Linked DNA regions of Mumia flava. The protein of the gene in region 2 interacts with the protein of the main gene of each other region in a pairwise test. Links are inferred from orthologs where the notes say so. Each region holds a gene or a part of one and is shown on either strand. Other genes may lie near its edges.

Region 1 (5,438 bases), 180 kb from region 2 along the record:
ACCCGCTCGCGGTCTACTTCGTGCAGGAGCAGCGGCTGCCGCGCGTCGTCTGCGCCATCCTGGTCGGGGCGGCGCTGGCGGCGTCCGGATCGATCATCCAGACCCTGACCGGGAACCCGCTGGGCAGCCCGGACGTGATCGGGTTCACCACCGGGTCGGCGACCGGGGCGCTCGTGATGATCGTGCTCGTCGGTTCGGGGCCGGGCATGGTGGGCGTGGCCGCGGTCGTCGGCGGGCTGGCCGTCGCGGCCCTCGTGGTCCGGCTCACCCGACGCGGCGGGATGAGCGGGTTCCGGCTCGTCCTGGTCGGGCTCGGGGTCGGACTGATCCTGGAGGCCCTGAACACCCTGCTCGTGGTCAGGGCATCGCTCGCGTCCGCCCAGGACGCCGCCCAGTGGCTGGCCGGCTCGTTGAACGCCACGGGGTGGAGCGACGTTGCCGTGATCGGCGTCGCGCTGGCGCTGCTCCTGCCGCCGGCCGTCGTCCTCGCGCGGCCGCTCGAGGTGCTGCGGGCCGGTGACGAGCTGGCGGGCGGGCTCGGTGTGGGAGTCCTGCGGGTGCGTCGAGCGGCGCTCGTCGTCGGGGTGGCGCTGGTCGCGGTCGCGACCGCGGTCTGCGGGCCGATCGCCTTCGTGGCGCTGGCCGCGCCGCAGCTCGCGCGTCGGCTGACCTGGACCGGGGGGCTCGGGCTCGGGACGTCCTGCCTGGTCGGCGCGGCGCTGGTCCTGGCGTCGGACGCCGTCGCGCAGCGGCTCTTCGCGCCCACGCAGCTCGCGGTGGGGGTCGTGACCGGGTGCCTCGGCGGCGTGTACCTGATCTGGCTGCTCGTGATCGAAGGACGGAGGGCGTGATGACGACCGTGAGGACCACCGCGGAGGTCCGGCTCGAAGGGAGGGGCCTCCAGGTCGCGTACGACGGGCGTGCGGTGCTCGCCGACCTCGACATCCGGCTTCCGACCGGGCGGTTCACCGCCGTGGTCGGGCCCAACGCCTGTGGCAAGTCGACGCTCCTGCGGACGCTCGCCCGGATCCTGAGCCCGGTCCAGGGGACGGTGCTCCTCGACGGCCGGCCGATCACCGACCGCAGCTCGAAGGAGGTCGCGCGGACGCTCGGTCTGCTGCCTCAGGCGCCCGTGGTGGTGGACGGCATCGTGGTGGAGGACCTCGTGGCGCGAGGCCGGTTCCCGCACCAGAGCCTGCTGCGCCAGTGGAGCCGCGCCGACGAGCGTGCGGTCGAGTCCGCCATGCGGCGCGCCGGCGTGCTCGACCTGCGCGACCGGGTGGTCGACGAGCTGTCCGGTGGGCAGCGGCAGCGGGTCTGGATCGCGATGGCTCTCGCCCAGGAGACCAGCCTGCTGCTGCTCGACGAGCCGACGACGTTCCTCGACCTGGCCCACCAGGTCGAGGTCCTGGACCTGTGCGCCGACCTGGTCGAGAGCGGGACCACCGTGGTGGCGGTCCTTCACGACCTCAACCTGGCGTTTCGCTACGCCGACCACGTGGTGGTGATGCACGACGGCGAGCTGGTCGCGCAGGGGACTCCAGCGGAGGTGGTGGACGCCGAGCTGCTCGAGCGAGTCTTCGCGCTCCCCTGCCGGGTGGTGCCCGATCCGGAGACGCGGACGCCGCTCGTGGTCCCGCTCGCCCGGAGCCGACGATGCGACTGAAGCCTCCGAAGGTCCCACGTCCGACCCCGGCGCGTGTGGTGGAGTCTCCCCTGGTGGCGCGCCTGCTGGAACGCGGCGGCGCGGCGGCGCTCGAGGCGTACGCCGCGCGGGTGCCGACCCCCTGGGTCGAGAGGGCTGCCGAGGGCGACGACGCGATCGTGACCTTCGTCTGGTCGGACGCCGACGCGGTCGAGGTGCTGCTCTTCGTGAACAGGCTGACCGACGAGACGGATCTCGGTCGCAGTCTGATGCGCCGTATCGAGGGGACCGACCTGTGGACGCTGTCGTACCAGGTCTCCTCCCGCTGGCGCGGGTCGTACGCCTTCCTCCCGCGGTTCCCCGGGCAGCATGCTCCCTGGTTGGCCGGTGACCACGTCGCGCTGCGGGCCGCGCTCGACCGGGGTCGGAGCGACCCTACGAACCCGTCGACCTGCCGCAACCGCGCCGGCGTCGTCCAGTCGGTGGCAGCGGGACCACGAGCACCGGCCGAAAGCTGGCTCCAGCGCCGACCGGGCGTCCCGCCCGGCACGGTCGAGCGGCGGATCGGACCGCGTGGCCGGACGGTCTGGGTCTACCGGCCACCCGGTGACGCGGGGAGCGGGGGGCCGTCGGGCGCGGTCGTCGCGCTCGACGGCGACGTCTGGACGTCGACCCAGGACCTGCCCACGTCGCTGGACAACCTGATCGCGGACGGACGGATCCCCCCGGTCCACGGGTTCCTCCTGGACTCCGGGAGCCGGGAGGAGCGCTGGCGGGACCTGAGCGACGACGGCGGGTTCGAGGACTACCTCGCCGACGACCTGCTGCCCTGGGCGCGCGAGCAGGAGAACGTCGCGCACGGTGCGGAGTCCGTGGTCGTGGCGGGGCAGAGCCTGGGCGGACTCAGTGCCCTGCGTGCCGGCCTGCACCGTCCGGACGCCGTCGGGGCGGTCGTCTCACAGTCCGCGTCACTGTGGCACGACGACCTCGTCGATGATCTCGAACGCTGCACGGCGCTCCCGCGAACCTACCTCGAGGTCGGCTCGCAGGAGTGGGTGCTCGTGGAGCCGCACCGGCGCCTGGTGTCCGCGCTCGAGCGCACCGGTGCGCCGTTCCGGTCGGTCGAGTTCGAGGGCGGGCACGACTACGCCTGCTGGCGCTCGGGGATCGCCGAGGGTCTCGTGTGGGCGCTCGGTACGTGAGTGCCCGGGCTGGCTCAGTCGCCGACCACGAGGTCCCGGGCGACGTGCGCGGCCGCTGCTGCCGCGGCAGCGCTGGGGTCCTGTGCCGCGATCGCGTCCAGGATCGCGGCGTGGTCGGAGTGACGCTGCGCGGTGTCGGCGGCGTGGGCGACCGAGCCGTCCCGCATCCAGGTCCGCAGGCCGGCGGTGATCCCCGCGTAGAGCTCGGCGAGGAACGGGTTGCGCGCGGCGGCGAACAGCAGCGCGTGGAACTGTCCCGGGGTCAGCCCGCGCTCGATCTGCTGCGCGCTCGCGCCGGCGACGTCGCTCTCGTGGGCGGAGCGCAGCAGCGCGAGGTCGTCGTCGGTGCGGTTCTTCGCTGCCAGCTCGGCCGCCTCCACCTCGAGCGCACGGCGTACGGCCAGCACGTCGTCGATGGTGTGCTGGGTGACGACGTCGGACAGCACGGAGCTGACCGGGTTGCGCGCGCGGACGAACGTCCCGCGGCTGCGGGCCGGCTCGAGCATGCCGAGGTTGGCCAGGGCACGGACGGCCTCGCGGATCGTGCTGCGGCCGACGCCGAGCTCGGCCGCGAGCTCGCTCTCGGTGGGGATGCGGGAGTTCACCGGCCAGCGCCCGCTGGTGATGTTGTCCCGCAGGACGCGCACGGTCTCGCGCGCCCGCTCGGTCCCCAGCCCGCCTGTCTCGTTCACGGTTCTCCCGTCCTGGCCGGTCCGTCGAGGGTTCGGGCCGATCGTAGCGGCTCGGGCGGGATCGGTGACCTGCGTCACTTCTCGGACGGGTGTTGGACAGCAACAAGATCAGATGAAAGAGTTTGGTTAGGCAAGGCTAATCAACATCTGATCATATCTCCGCCGTGCAGGCGGACCCGTCGAAGGAACTGCCGCATGACCTCGCGACCCTCCGCGCCCACCGTCACCGTCGTCGTCCCGGCCTACAACGAGGCACGCAACCTCGAGGTCGTCCTGCCGCAGCTACCTCCCGTCGACGAGGTCGTCGTCGTCGACGGGCACTCGACCGACGACACCGCGGCGGTGGTCGCGCGGGTGATGCCGAAGGCGGTGCTGGTCCAGCAGAGCCGGCGCGGGAAGGGCAACGCCCTGGCGTGCGGGTTCGCGACGGCGACCAGCGACATCGTGGTGATGTTCGACGCCGACGGCTCGGCCGACCCGGCCGAGATCGCGCCGATGGTCGACGCTCTGGTCAGCGGTGCCGACGTCGCCAAGGGATCGCGAGCCCTGCCCGGCGGCGGCAGCGTCGACCTCACCACGATCAGGGCGCTCGGCAACCGGACTCTCACCGGGCTCGTCAACCGGCTGTTCCGCACCGGCTACACGGACCTCTGCTACGGCTACAACGCGTTCTGGCGCGACCTGGTGCCGACGTTCGACCTGCCGGACCCGGCACCGCGCGACGACGTGATGCTGTGGGGGGACGGGTTCGAGATCGAGACCGTCCTGAACTGTCGGGCGGCGGCGGCGCGGATGCGCGTCGTCGAGGTGCCGAGCCACGAGCTGGCGCGGATCCACGGCACGAGCAACCTGCACGCCGTCCGCGACGGGATGCGTGTCCTGCGGACGATCATGGCCGAGCGCCGCCGCATGCGCGGTGCCGACCTGGCAGCGGCGGCCGCGGTCGTGGCGAGCGCGCCCGCAGTCGTCGAGCCCACGGCCGCTCACGTCGACCGCGGTGGCGACGTCCCCGTCGACCGCGCGGCGTGACGAGGCCCTCGTGACCCCCGCATCCCCGTCTGCGCCACCGGTCACGGTCGTGATCTGCGCGTACACCGAGCGTCGGCTGGCCGCCCTGCGGCGCGCGGTCGTGGCGGTGCGCGCCCAGCTCGGTGACGACGACCGTCTCGTGGTCGTCATCGACCACAACCCCGGGCTCCTGCGCGCGTGCCGTGCGTCGCTGGACTGCGAGGTGGTGGCGTCGCAGGGCAGACCCGGGTTGTCCGGCGCCCGCAACACCGGGGCCGCACGCTCCGTCGGGCGTGGTGTCGTGGCCTTCCTCGACGACGACGCGTGCCCGCGCGCCGGATGGCTGGCGGCGATGCGCGACGCGTTCGCCGAGGACGACGTCGTGGCGGTCGGTGGTGCCGTCCGAGCGCGGTGGGTCGACGACGCGCCACGCTGGTTCCCCGTCGAGCTCGGCTGGGTGGTGGGCTGCGACTACCGGGGCCTGCCGGGGGACGGGGCCCAGGTCCGCAACCCGATCGGGGCGAGCATGGCGGTCCGCGCGGACGCGCTCGACCGCGTCGGCGGGTTCAGCGAGGAGCTCGGACGGGTCGGCGCGCTCCCGGTGGGGTGCGAGGAGACCGAGCTGGCGATCCGGATCGCCGGGGCCGTCCCCGACGGACGGATCGTGCGGATCACCGGCGCCGTCGTCGACCACGACGTACCGTCCGAGCGCGCTCGCCTCGGGTACGTCCTGCGTCGCGGCTGGCACGAGGGGCGCTCCAAGGCTCGGCTGGCCAGGATGGCCGGCCCCGGGACGGCGCTCGCGTCGGAGCGCGACTACCTGCGCCGGGTCGTCCCCACCGGCGTGGTCACGCACCTGGTCGCGCCGCTGCGGCGCGGTGACGTCGCCGG
Region 2 (5,361 bases):
CGACAGCGCGGGCGCACTCGCGCGACGGTCGTCCGACATCACACCACCGGCCTGAATCCGCCGACCCACACGGTCAGCTCGATCATGATCTGCGCCCACAGCCCGCTCACGAGCAGCACCCCGACGACGACCAGCATCCCGCCGCCGACGATCGAGATCGCGCGCTGGTGCCGCCGGACCCACGACGTGGCCCCCATGAACCAGCCGAAGGCGCCGGCGGCGAGCAGGAACGGGATCCCGAGACCCGCGCAGTAGACGAGGGTGAGGAACGCTCCGCGCCCGGCCGTGCCCTCCGAGCCCGCGAGCGTCAGCACCGCACCGAGGGCCGGGCCGATGCACGGCGTCCAGCCGATCGCGAACAGCACCCCGAGCAGCGGCGCGACCGCGAGCCCGACCGACGGGACCGCATGGATCCGCACGTCGCGCTGCATCCACGGCACGAAGCCCATGAAGGCGAAGCCGAGCAGGATCAGCACGATCCCCATCACGATCGAGATCTCCCGCTCGTACGGGCGCAGCTCCTGCCCGATCCCGCCGAACAGCGCGCCGTACGACACGAAGACCACACTGAACCCGGCGACGAACAGGGCGGCACCGGTCATCAGGCGACCGCGCTGGCGCAGGGTCTTGTCGTCACCGACCACCTCGGCCGCCGACATCCCGGAGACGTAGGACAGGTAGCCCGGCAGCAGCGGCACGACGCACGGCGAGAAGAACGAGACCAGCCCCGCGACGAGCGCGACCCCGGCCGCGAGCAGGATCGAGCCCGACAGCACCGTGTCCATGATCCAGTCCGACATCGCCGCTACGCCGCCCCGGCGTCCTCGACGAGCCCGCGCAGCGTCGCCTCGCTGGTCGCACCGACCACCCGGGCCGCGACCCGGCCGTCGGAGTCGATCACGTACGTCGTCGGCACCGCGATCGCGGGCAGGCTGTCACGGAAGCCGAGCAGGGTCTCGCCGCTCGGGTCGTAGATCGACGGGTAGGTGATGCCGTAGTTCTCGTCGTAGGCCAGCGCGGCGTCACGCGAGTCGCGGATGTTGATCCCGAGGACCTCGACCCCGGAGTCCGCGAGCGCAGCCAGGTCGGACGCCTCCTCCCGGCAGTCCGCGCACCACGAGCCCCAGACGTTGACGACGACCGGGGAGCCGGCGAAGTCGGACAAGGCGACCGGGTCGCCGCCGAGGCTCTCCCCGGCCAGCTCGGGCGCCGGTGCACGGTCGGCGGGATCGACCGACGTGATCGTCCCGTCCCCGCTCACGTACCCTCCCGTGGTCTCGTCGGCCTGGGTGCTCGACGCGCAGGCGGAGACGGCCACGCCGACGAGCAGCGCGGCCGCGGCGAGCAGCAGTCGTCGGGCGGTCATGCCCCGCCGACGAACTTGCGCCGCAGGTGCGCCGGGACGAGGTCGCCGGCCGGCTCGGAGTAGCCGACCGCGACCGGCTCGTCGCCTTCGTAGGTCACCGACGTGATGCTCGCGAGCGAGCACTCGCGACGCCGCGGGTCGTGCAGGTAGCGGCGCTTCTGGACGGTGAGCCGCGCGACCCAGATCGGGAGCTGGTGCGAGACGATCACCGCCTCGTGTCCGCGGGCCGCGTCGCGCGCGTCGGCGAGCGCCGCGAGCATCCGGGCTGCGATCTCGGTGTACGGCTCGCCCCACGACGGCTTCGCCGGGTTGCGCAGCAGCCACCAGACCGACGGCCTGCGCAGCGCGCCGTCGCCGACGCCGAAGGTCTTGCCCTCGAAGCTGTTCGCGGCCTCGATCACGCGCCCGTCGGTGTGCACCGGCAGGTCGACGGTGGCCGCGATCGGCTCCATCGTCTCCTGCGCGCGCTCCAGCGGCGAGCAGACCAGGTGCGTCACGTCGCGCTCGGAGAAGTACTCGGCACCGCGCTCGGCCATCTTCCGGCCCAGCTCCGAGAGGTGGTAGTCGGGCAGGCGCCCGTACAGCACACCGGTGGGATTGTGCACCTCACCGTGCCGCATCAGGTGGACGACGGTGCGCTCGCTGCTGCTCATCTGTCTGCTCTCGTGGTACGGGTGGGTCTCAGGCCGTCGCCGCGGCCGCCGCGGGTGCGGCCGCGCTCAGGGCCTTCTCGATCTGGTCCAGGGCGTCGTCGTCCAGCGAGTCCGAGACGAACCACGCCTCGTACGAGCTCGGCGGCAGGTAGACGCCGTGCTCCAGCATCGCGTGGAAGAAGGCGCGGTACGCGGCGGGGTCCTGGTCCTGGGCGTCCGAGAAGTCGCGGACCGGCTCCGTACGGCCGAGGTACGGGCTGAACAGCGTGCCGGCGCTCTGCACCACGTGCGGGACCCCGGCGGCGCCCAGCGCGTCGCGCAGCATCGTCTGGATCGTGCTCGCCAGGTCGTCGAGGTGCGTGTAGACCTCGTCGGTCGCCAGCCGCAGCGTGGTGAGCCCCGCGGTGGTGGCGACCGGGTTCCCCGAGAGCGTGCCGGCCTGGTAGACGGGTCCCTCCGGCGCGAGCATCCGCATCACGTCCTCGCGTCCGCCGAAGGCCGCGGCCGGGAAGCCGCCCCCCATCACCTTGCCGAACGTCATCAGGTCCGGGGCCCAGCCCTCGACCGCGCCGTCGATCCCCCAGTAGCCCTGCCGGCTCGCCCGGAAGCCCGTCATCACCTCGTCGGAGACGAACAGCGCACCGTGCTCGCGGCAGGTCCGCGCCAGGAAGGCGTTGAAGCCGGGCTCGGGTGCGACCGCGCCCATGTTGCCGGCGGCGGCCTCGGTGATCACGCACGCGATCCGGTCGCCGTGCTCGGAGAAGACCGCGCGGACAGCGGCCGGGTCGTTGTAGGGGAGGACGAGCGTCTCGGCGGTGAACGCGTCGGGGACCCCCGGCGTCCCGGGGAGCCCGAAGGTCACGACGCCGGAGCCGGCCTCCGCCAGCAGGGAGTCGACGTGACCGTGGTAGCAGCCGGCGAACTTCACCACGACGTCACGCCCGGTGAAGCCGCGCGCCAGCCGGATCGCGGACATCGTCGCCTCGGTGCCGGAGGACACCATGCGGACCAGGTCGACCGGGGTCCGTGCGACGATCTCCTCGGCCAGCTCCACCTCGGGCTCGCTCGGTGTCCCGAAGGAGGTCCCGCGTGCGGCCGCGGCCTGGACGGCGGCGACCACCTCGGGGTGCGCGTGGCCCAGCAGCATCGGGCCCCAGGACGCGACGAGGTCGACGTAGCGGTTGCCGTCGGCATCGGTGAGCCACGACCCCGACGCGCTGCTCATGAACCGGGGGGTCCCGCCGACGGCCTTGAACGCGCGGACCGGGGAGTTCACCCCACCCGGGGACACGGCGCGAGCGCGGTCGAACAGGGACGCGGAGACGTCGGAGCCAGACACGACTCTTATTGTCCCCGACGAGGCAAGATGCCCCACAGACCCCCTCGCGGTCAACAGCCCACGGCCAGGTCGTGGACGCGGTGGGACGGGGATCCGAACTCCGAGTTACCTTTCCTAAGGACTTCCTGAGGAGCATGGGCAAGTGAGCCGACCATTCCTTAGGGTGGTCCCAGGAAGCGACCCTCGCTTCCCACGGCGTACTCGGACGACGGTGAGGACGGACCCCATGAGGCCAGGAAAGCCACGGGGAGGCGGCGAGCACCGCCGCCTGACCTGGTGGCAGGCGACCGGCGCGCTGCTGCCCTGCGCGCTGCTGGCGACCGCCTGGGGTGCCGCGATCGCGGCACCCGGCGGCGGGGCGAGTGTCGACACCGCGTCCTACTCCGCGTACGACGACGTGCCCGAGGTGCCGGTCACGGGTCCGGAGCTGGACGTCGAGACCGGAGACGACCCCGTCTCCCAGCAGATCGCCGCCGGGGAGGCCGACGAGACCGACGGCCGCCCGCAGGTCCCGACGCTCACGGCCGCCGCCTCGCAGATCCCGGCGCCCGCGCTGGCCGCGTACCAGCGGGCCGCGAGCGTGATGGCCTCCACGAAGCCGCAGTGCCGGCTGTCCTGGGAGCTCCTCGCGGCGATCGGGCGGGTCGAGTCCAACCACGGCCAGTTCGGCGGCGCCACCATCGCCGCCGACGGCGCGACCACGCGGCCGATCGTCGGCATCCCGCTCGACGGCAGCGGCGCGACCGCGCGGATCCTCGACACCGACCGGGGAGCCTGGGACGGCGACAAGGCGTTCGACCGCGCCGTCGGGCCGATGCAGTTCATCCCGAGCACCTGGTCGTCGGTCGGCGTCGACGCCGACGGAGACGGCGAGGCCAACCCGAACAACATCAACGACGCCTCGCTCGCGGCTGCCGTCTACCTCTGCGTCGGCGGGCACGACCTGAGCACCGAGGCGGGGGCCCGCGCCGCCCTCATGTCGTACAACCGGTCCACCGTCTACGGCGACCAGGTCCTCGCGATCGCCGCCGAGTACGGCAGCGGCCAGCTCCCGACCACGCTTCCGGTCTCGGCGCCGGGCGGGAGCATCCCCGGCCCGGTCGGGACGCCTCCGTTGTTCTCGTGGCCGTCCGGACCCGGTGCCGGGCACTCGCAGCAGCCTGCGCCCGCGGTCGTCGCGATCAACGACGACCGTCCGCTGCCGTCGCCGTGGGGCCTGCCGGGCGGCGACGCGGCCGAGACGATCGTCCCGGCCAAGGACCCCGTCACGCCGGTGAAGCCGAAGCCGACCAAGCCGACGAAGCCGACTCCGAAGCCCACGGACCCCACGCCGAAGCCCACGGACCCCACGCCGAAGCCGACCGACCCCACCACGCCGACGGACCCGACCGACCCCACCACCCCGACGGACCCGACCCCGACCGGCCCCACGACGCCGCCGCCGACGGAGTCGACCACCGATCCGACGCCCACGGACCCGGGCACGTCCGATCCCACGACGCCGCAGACCGACGAGCCGACCGGCTCCGACGCGGGCGACGCGAAGAAGGACGAGGACGAGCCGAAGGCCGACGCCGATCAGACCGAGGCGAAGAAGGACGAGGACGAGCAGCCGTCCGACGCCACCGCGACGCCGCCGAGCTCGACGCCCTGACGCCGAGGCGCCCGACCCTCAGGCCAGGCGCTCGGCGAACTCCGCGGCCCAGTAGGTGAGCACCACGTCGGCCCCGGCGCGACGGATCGACGTGAGCGACTCGACGATCGCGGCGTCGCGGTCGATCCAGCCGTTCGCCGCCGCAGCCTCGACCATCGCGTACTCGCCCGAGATGTTGTACGCCGCGACCGGCACGTCGACGGCGTCGCGGACCCGCGCGATCACGTCGAGGAAGCCCATCGCCGGCTTGACCATCACGAGGTCGGCTCCCTCCGCGACGTCGAGCGCGACCTCGCGCAGCGACTCGCGGGCGTTGGCCGGGTCCTGCTGGTACGTCCGGCGGTCGCCC

Evidence for each region. The genes of interacting proteins can lie anywhere in the genome.
Region 1: the proteins of hemL (region 2) and CLV56_RS12735 interact in binary tests that used the Escherichia coli proteins (3 or more experiments, as listed by UniProt). The link is inferred for Mumia flava from one-to-one orthologs.

What each region holds. Positions count from the first base shown.
Region 1 is NZ_PGEZ01000001.1:2,728,529-2,733,966, forward strand. What follows is about bases 1,701-4,700. They hold CLV56_RS12735 (FadR/GntR family transcriptional regulator), read right to left. Parts: upstream 3,540-4,700; coding sequence 2,862-3,539; downstream 1,701-2,861. Other genes in these bases: CLV56_RS12730 (enterochelin esterase domain-containing protein), read left to right, coding at 1,720-2,847; CLV56_RS12740 (glycosyltransferase family 2 protein), read left to right, coding at 3,735-4,568; CLV56_RS12745 (glycosyltransferase), read left to right, coding at 4,579-4,700. Outside these bases: CLV56_RS12720 (FecCD family ABC transporter permease), read left to right, coding at 1-851; CLV56_RS12725 (ABC transporter ATP-binding protein), read left to right, coding at 851-1,666; more of CLV56_RS12745, read left to right, coding at 4,701-5,438. UniProt on the Escherichia coli protein: Transcriptional activator of the glcDEFGB operon which is associated with glycolate utilization, and encodes malate synthase G and the genes needed for glycolate oxidase activity. Also negatively regulates the transcription of its own gene.
Region 2 is NZ_PGEZ01000001.1:2,547,652-2,553,012, reverse strand. Bases 1,204-4,126 are described here. They hold hemL (glutamate-1-semialdehyde 2,1-aminomutase), read right to left. Parts: upstream 3,359-4,126; coding sequence 2,048-3,358; downstream 1,204-2,047. Other genes in these bases: CLV56_RS11985 (lytic transglycosylase domain-containing protein), read left to right, coding at 3,585-4,126; CLV56_RS11995 (histidine phosphatase family protein), read right to left, coding at 1,363-2,019; CLV56_RS12000 (TlpA family protein disulfide reductase), read right to left, coding at 1,204-1,366. Also shown: cytochrome c biogenesis protein ResB, read right to left, coding at 1-39; CLV56_RS12005 (cytochrome c biogenesis CcdA family protein), read right to left, coding at 39-800; more of CLV56_RS12000, read right to left, coding at 806-1,203; more of CLV56_RS11985, read left to right, coding at 4,127-5,012; hemB (porphobilinogen synthase), read right to left, coding at 5,031-5,361. UniProt on the Escherichia coli protein: Aminomutase that catalyzes the transfer of the amine group on carbon 2 of glutamate 1-semialdehyde to the adjacent carbon 1 to form 5-aminolevulinate.